Regions from separate parts of the Heyndrickxia vini genome, predicted to be linked through region 2. Evidence: a T-box and tRNA genes for the amino acid it is inferred to sense, from the RefSeq annotation. Region 2 holds a T-box; the other holds one or more tRNA genes.
The links. A T-box is a leader RNA that pairs with one kind of tRNA and senses whether it is charged. The one in region 2 lies ahead of pheS (phenylalanine--tRNA ligase subunit alpha), so its partner is inferred to be a tRNA-Phe.
Positions count from the first base shown of each region.

Region 1: it has a tRNA-Phe gene. The T-box ahead of pheS (phenylalanine--tRNA ligase subunit alpha) is inferred to sense a tRNA for this amino acid. The anticodon was not compared.

Region 1 covers NZ_CP065425.1:3,191,093-3,194,486, reverse strand. Annotated here, with positions in the region: rRNA gene I5776_RS16055 (23S ribosomal RNA) at 1-975, shown strand, start outside; rRNA gene rrf (5S ribosomal RNA) at 1,091-1,207, shown strand; tRNA gene I5776_RS16045 (tRNA-Asn) at 1,217-1,291, shown strand; tRNA gene I5776_RS16040 (tRNA-Ser) at 1,295-1,386, shown strand; tRNA gene I5776_RS16035 (tRNA-Glu) at 1,397-1,471, shown strand; tRNA gene I5776_RS16030 (tRNA-Val) at 1,497-1,572, shown strand; tRNA gene I5776_RS16025 (tRNA-Met) at 1,720-1,793, shown strand; tRNA gene I5776_RS16020 (tRNA-Asp) at 1,812-1,888, shown strand; tRNA gene I5776_RS16015 (tRNA-Phe) at 1,909-1,984, shown strand; tRNA gene I5776_RS16010 (tRNA-Thr) at 2,001-2,076, shown strand; tRNA gene I5776_RS16005 (tRNA-Tyr) at 2,100-2,183, shown strand; tRNA gene I5776_RS16000 (tRNA-Trp) at 2,191-2,264, shown strand; tRNA gene I5776_RS15995 (tRNA-His) at 2,267-2,342, shown strand; tRNA gene I5776_RS15990 (tRNA-Gln) at 2,381-2,452, shown strand; tRNA gene I5776_RS15985 (tRNA-Gly) at 2,456-2,530, shown strand; tRNA gene I5776_RS15980 (tRNA-Cys) at 2,536-2,609, shown strand; tRNA gene I5776_RS15975 (tRNA-Leu) at 2,616-2,697, shown strand; gene I5776_RS15970 (MOSC domain-containing protein) at 3,379-3,394, opposite strand, start outside.
Region 2 covers NZ_CP065425.1:1,422,182-1,425,575, forward strand. Annotated here, with positions in the region: partial or broken gene I5776_RS07075 (IS1182 family transposase) at 1-984, opposite strand, end outside; T-box leader at 1,248-1,481, shown strand; gene pheS (phenylalanine--tRNA ligase subunit alpha) at 1,698-2,735, shown strand; gene pheT (phenylalanine--tRNA ligase subunit beta) at 2,755-3,394, shown strand, end outside.

The DNA of each region.
Region 1 (3,394 bases), 1.8 Mb from region 2:
CTAAGGTAGCGAAATTCCTTGTCAGGTAAGTTCTGACCCGCACGAAAGGCGCAACGATCTGGGCACTGTCTCAACGAGAGACTCGGTGAAATTATAGTACCTGTGAAGATGCAGGTTACCCGCGACAGGACGGAAAGACCCCGTGGAGCTTTACTGCAGCCTGATATTGAATTTTGGTACAGCTTGTACAGGATAGGTAGGAGCCTTTGAAGCCGGAGCGCCAGCTTCGGTGGAGGCGTCGGTGGGATACTACCCTGGCTGTATTGAAATTCTAACCCGCACCCCTGATCGGGGTGGGAGACAGTGTCAGGCGGGCAGTTTGACTGGGGCGGTCGCCTCCTAAAAGGTAACGGAGGCGCCCAAAGGTTCCCTCAGAATGGTTGGAAATCATTCGCAGAGTGTAAAGGCACAAGGGAGCTTGACTGCGAGACCTACAAGTCGAGCAGGGACGAAAGTCGGGCTTAGTGATCCGGTGGTTCCGCATGGAAGGGCCATCGCTCAACGGATAAAAGCTACCCCGGGGATAACAGGCTTATCTCCCCCAAGAGTCCACATCGACGGGGAGGTTTGGCACCTCGATGTCGGCTCATCGCATCCTGGGGCTGTAGTCGGTCCCAAGGGTTGGGCTGTTCGCCCATTAAAGCGGTACGCGAGCTGGGTTCAGAACGTCGTGAGACAGTTCGGTCCCTATCCGTCGTGGGCGTAGGAAATTTGAGAGGAGCTGTCCTTAGTACGAGAGGACCGGGATGGACGCACCGCTGGTGTACCAGTTGTCTTGCCAAAGGCATCGCTGGGTAGCTATGTGCGGAAGGGATAAGTGCTGAAAGCATCTAAGCATGAAGCCCCCCTCAAGATGAGATTTCCCTTAGTTTATCTAAATAAGACCCCTGAAAGATGATCAGGTTGATAGGTTCGAGGTGGAAGTGTGGCGACACATGGAGCTGACGAATACTAATCGGTCGAAGACTTATCCTAATTTGATTTGAAGTTATTATGAAGTGTTTCTCATCTATCTAGTTTTGAAGGAATAATTTTAAATTAATCCTTGAAAAATTTTAAAAAACATATATAATAATATATGTCCATAAGGTTTGGTGGCTAAAGCGAGAAGGTCACACCCGTTCCCATCCCGAACACGGAAGTTAAGCTTCTCAGCGCCGATGGTAGTTGGGGGCTCTCCCCCTGCAAGAGTAGGACGTCGCCAAGCTTGTAATATTCCGCAGTAGCTCAGTGGTAGAGCTATCGGCTGTTAACCGATCGGTCGTAGGTTCGAATCCTACCTGCGGAGCCATTAGGAGAGCTGTCCGAGTGGCCGAAGGAGCACGATTGGAAATCGTGTAGACGGTTAACGCTGTCTCAAGGGTTCAAATCCCTTGCTCTCCGCCATTTAAACTGTGGCCCGTTGGTCAAGCGGTTAAGACACCGCCCTTTCACGGCGGTAACACGGGTTCGAATCCCGTACGGGTCACCATTTAATAAATTGTAAATTACATAATGGAGGATTAGCTCAGCTGGGAGAGCACCTGCCTTACAAGCAGGGGGTCGGCGGTTCGATCCCGTCATCCTCCACCATATTATTATCGCGGGGTGGAGCAACGAGCGTTACTTCATCGAATAATCTGCGAGTTGTACCGATTGAGCAACATCTTGAATAAGCTTACTGAAATCGGGACAGTCGAATATGCAAAGTGCGATAATAAATCTTTATATTAACATTACCGCGGGGTGGAGCAGTCTGGTAGCTCGTCGGGCTCATAACCCGAAGGTCGCAGGTTCAAATCCTGCCTCCGCAATTGATTTGAAAATAAAATGGTCCGGTAGTTCAGCTGGTTAGAATGCCTGCCTGTCACGCAGGAGGTCGCGGGTTCGAGTCCCGTCCGGACCGCCATTTTTATAAAATACATATGTGGCTCGGTAGCTCAGTCGGTAGAGCAATGGACTGAAAATCCATGTGTCGGCGGTTCGATTCCGTCCCGAGCCACCATTTATAATAATATTAAGCCGGCCTAGCTCAATTGGTAGAGCAACTGACTTGTAATCAGTAGGTTGGGGGTTCAAGTCCTCTGGCCGGCACCATTCATTACTTATTGTAATGAGATGGAGGGGTAGCGAAGTGGCTAAACGCGGCGGACTGTAAATCCGCTCCTTCGGGTTCGGCGGTTCGAATCCGTCCCCCTCCACCATTAGAATAGGGGCATAGTTTAAAGGTAGAACTAAGGTCTCCAAAACCTTCAGTGTGGGTTCGATTCCTACTGCCCCTGCCATGGCGGTTGTGGCGAAGTGGTTAACGCATCGGATTGTGGTTCCGACATTCGTGGGTTCGATTCCCATCAGCCGCCCCATTTATGAACAAATAAATATTTACAACATATACTATTATTGGGCTATAGCCAAGTGGTAAGGCAACGGACTTTGACTCCGTCACTCGTTGGTTCGAATCCAGCTAGCCCAGTTTGCGGAAGTAGTTCAGTGGTAGAACACCACCTTGCCAAGGTGGGGGTCGCGGGTTCGAATCCCGTCTTCCGCTCCAACAATGGCGGCATAGCCAAGTGGTAAGGCAGAGGTCTGCAAAACCTTTACCACCGGTTCGAATCCGGTTGCCGCCTCCATAATATGCCGGTGTGGCGGAATTGGCAGACGCGCACGACTCAAAATCGTGTTCCTTCGGGAGTGTCGGTTCGACCCCGACCACCGGTATCATAGCACTGCTTGCCAATGTAGTGAAATCAACGTTTCTTACTCTATGTAAGGAACGTTTTTTATTTATCTCAAATACGATTCTTTGAAAATTATTGTGTACATAAAATCGTGAGCGTACCTGTCATTAAACAAGGAGGAATTTAAAAATGGCAAGGCATACAAAAGAATTATCTATTGAGGAGTATCAATCATTAACAGTCCAAAAAGCGTAAAGGAAATTGATTTCAAAACTGCTCTTTCTTTATTTGTTGATGATTGTCAAATCAGAAATCTAAGCCTCAAACAATCCAATATTATAGAAATGAATTATCTGTTTTCTTTAAAATCCTAAGAGAACAGGAAATTACCCCCTCACTAGACACTATTTCTAAAGAGCATATAAAGCGATAAAGCGAAATGTCATTCTCTATATGAATGAGAAGGGATTGCAAACAGTAACAATGGACACACGTTTAAGAGCAATTAGAGCATTTTTAAATTTCCTGCATCGTGAACGGCATCTTAAAGAAATTTAGTTAATTGACATTAAACTGCTTAAAGACCGTAAAAAATGGATAAAAATGTAAAATAACATTGACTGTTTCGGCAGTCCTATTTTAGTTCAATAAGATATACATAAAAAAACTAGCTTTTTGGTCTAGGTTTAGCGTCATCCACAGTTTTCTACACAGCAGAGAATCATAACAATTTTAAA
Region 2 (3,394 bases):
TTCAAGTTGATTTTCTTTTGCATAACTAATATTGTCTTTTTCAGAATAGGCTGTATCACCAATTACTGTTTTAATTTCCATTCCTGTAGCTTGACTTTTCCCAACTAACTCTTGCAGGTATTTTCCATCACTTTTTTCTCCCGTTGTCGGAATCGCTGCTGTTATTATTCTTTCATCGCTCATCGCGATGTGTGTTTTGTATCCGAAAAATGAGGAATCAGCTGTTTTATGTCCTACCCGTGCGTCCGTATCAGTTGAACGGTTCATTTGACTCATGTGTTCTGTATAATCTTCTATTACTTCATGAAGGACATTTAATTTTTCATTTACTTTGGGAATTGCGGCTAATTGTGGTTCTGATTCGACAATAGAAACAACTCGGCGACAATAATTCAATTCATCTTCAACTTCATTGGAAGTTGGTTTTGGAGGAAATTTCTCTTTCATTGAGTCATCAATTTGATAAACTGCTTTTCTAAGATTTTTTGACTTCTCTTGTAAAAATTCCTTCGGTGACTTTTGGTTAAAACGTGATTGTGTATGTGTGGAGTCCACGATTATTGTTTTACTTTTTATGATTTCCTTTTCAAGTGCAATCTCAACTGTTTTCCCAATAAGTAAATCTAACAAGGTCACATCTTTAAGACGGAGCTTACGAAATTTTGTTAAGGAACTTGGATTTATTACTGGGTCTTCTGGTGCCATGTCGAGAAAATACTTAAATGACATATCATATCTAGAGCGTTCTACTACATCTACATCAGACAAATCATAAATCGATTTAAGCAATAGATACTTAAACATGCGGATTGGTGGCACTGCATTGCGACCATTATCGAGGCAGTATTTCGTTTTCAATTCTTCAATAATGAACGAAAAATTCACCAGTTCATTGATTTGACGAAGCATGTTATCTTTGGGAACAACAAGATCATAAATAGCTATATATGGACTAAGATTGAGAGATTCTTGGTTAGAAATCATTTGAGTATCACCTACATACATTTGATATCATCATTATAAAACAAAAAGGCAGATAAATGTTTGGTCAACTCAAACATCTATCTGCCTAATAATAAATGGACTTTTTCAGTGGCCTCGAGCGTAGCGATGAGGAGGCTCAACGTCAGCCCCGCGGAAAGCGAGTACCTGCAGCGGAAATCAACGGCCAAATATTAACATATCCAAAGAAATAAATTTGAATTTTATTTCACAAAATACTATAATATATATAATTGCATAAATGATAAAAGACAATGATAGGGAAAAGTAGTTTAATGAATCCATTTAGGGAGAAAATGCCAAAGACTGAAAGCATTTTTATGGAATATTAAGTGAAATTCACCCCTTGAGTCAGCATCGGGACCGTTTCTAATGAAATGTAAAGATGCCTCGGTGAAGAGCCGTTATTTAATGAAGTTGAGCATAATATATTTTGATGCTAATTAGGGTGGTACCGCGATGATAACCTCGTCCCTTCTAAGGACGGGGTTTTTTTATGCTTATTTATTAAGCTATGTTAATTAAGTTGATTGGAGCGGCAGGTGCGAGACTCCTGCGGGAATAACGGTAGACGGGAGACCCCCGTGCTGAGGTACGAGCGAGGAGGCTCTCGAACCGCCCGCGGAAAGCGAGCACCTGCAGCGGAAATCAACAACTGGGTTTAACATAGCCACTTATTAAAGGAGGTAGAAAAGATGGAGCAAAAATTAAAAGATTTACAAGCAGAAGCCTTAGCAAAAATTGAGCAAGCGGAAGACTTAAAGTCTTTAAACGATGTTCGCGTTGCATATTTAGGAAAAAAAGGGCCAATAACAGAAGTTTTAAGAGGAATGGGGCAGCTTTCAGCTGAGGAACGTCCGAAAATGGGTGCCCTTGCTAATGAAGTAAGAGAAGTAATCAGTAAGCAAATTGAGTCAAAAAGTGAAGCATTAGAAAAAGCTGCAGTTGAAAAGCAATTAGCGGAGGAAACCATCGATGTAACCCTTCCTGGTCGTCCAGTTAAAGTTGGTAACCATCATCCGTTAACAAGAGTAGTGGAAGAAATTGAAGATTTCTTTATCGGTATGGGATATACAATTGCCGAAGGACCCGAAGTGGAAAAGGATTTCTACAATTTTGAAGCTTTAAACCTTCCAAAAGGACACCCAGCTCGTGATATGCAAGATTCCTTCTACATTACGGAAGATATTCTTTTACGTACACATACATCACCAGTACAAGCGAGAACAATGGAAAAACATGAAGGAAAAGGACCAGTTAAAATTATTTGTCCTGGGAAAGTGTATCGTCGGGATAATGATGATGCAACCCATTCCCACCAATTTATGCAAATTGAAGGTCTTGTTGTAGATGAAAACATTACGATGGGGGATTTGAAGGGAACGTTAGAAGTTTTTGCGAAGAAAATGTTTGGTGATGAGCGCCAAATTCGTTTACGTCCAAGCTTTTTCCCATTCACTGAACCATCAGTAGAAGTGGATGTTTCCTGTTTCTCCTGTGGAGGAGAAGGCTGTAATGTTTGTAAAAAAACAGGCTGGATTGAAATGCTAGGTGCCGGAATGGTTCACCCCAATGTATTACAAATGGCTGGATTTGATTCAACCAAGTATACAGGATTTGCATTTGGAATCGGCGCAGAACGAATTGCAATGTTAAAATACGGAATCGATGATATCCGCCATCTATATACAAATGATACTCGTTTCTTAAAACAATTTTCTGTACATGAGTAAAAGCTAGGGAGGAAAAGATATGTTAGTTTCATATAAATGGCTGAATGAATATGTAGACTTAAATGGTCTATCCGCTGAAGAATTAGCAGAAAAAATAACGAGAAGTGGAATTGAAGTAGAAAGTGTTGAACACAAAGCAGCCTCAATTAAAGGTGTAGTTGTCGGTCATGTACTAGAATGTGAAAAGCACCCAAATGCTGATAAACTAAATAAATGCTTAGTTGATCTTGGTGGGGAAGCACCACTACAAATTATTTGTGGGGCAAAAAATGTAGCCAAAGGACAAAAAGTAGCTGTTGCTACTGTTGGAGCTGTTTTACCGGGAAACTTCAAGATTAAGAAATCAAAATTACGTGGAGAAGAATCAAATGGAATGATTTGTTCTCTACAAGAACTTGGGATTGAAGGAAAGCTGATTCCAAAGGATTTTGCCGAAGGAATATTTGTATTTCCTAGTGATGTAGAAGTAGGTTCCGATGCGTTAGCATTGTTAAATTTAGATGATAAAATTCTTGAATTAGGTTTAACGCCAAACCGTTCAGATTGTTTAAGCATGTTAGGTGTAGCCTATGAAGTAGCTGCTATTCTTGGTACAGATGTTAAACTGCCTGCAATCGAAATTGCTACTGATTCTGAAGCTGCAAGCGATTATATTTCAA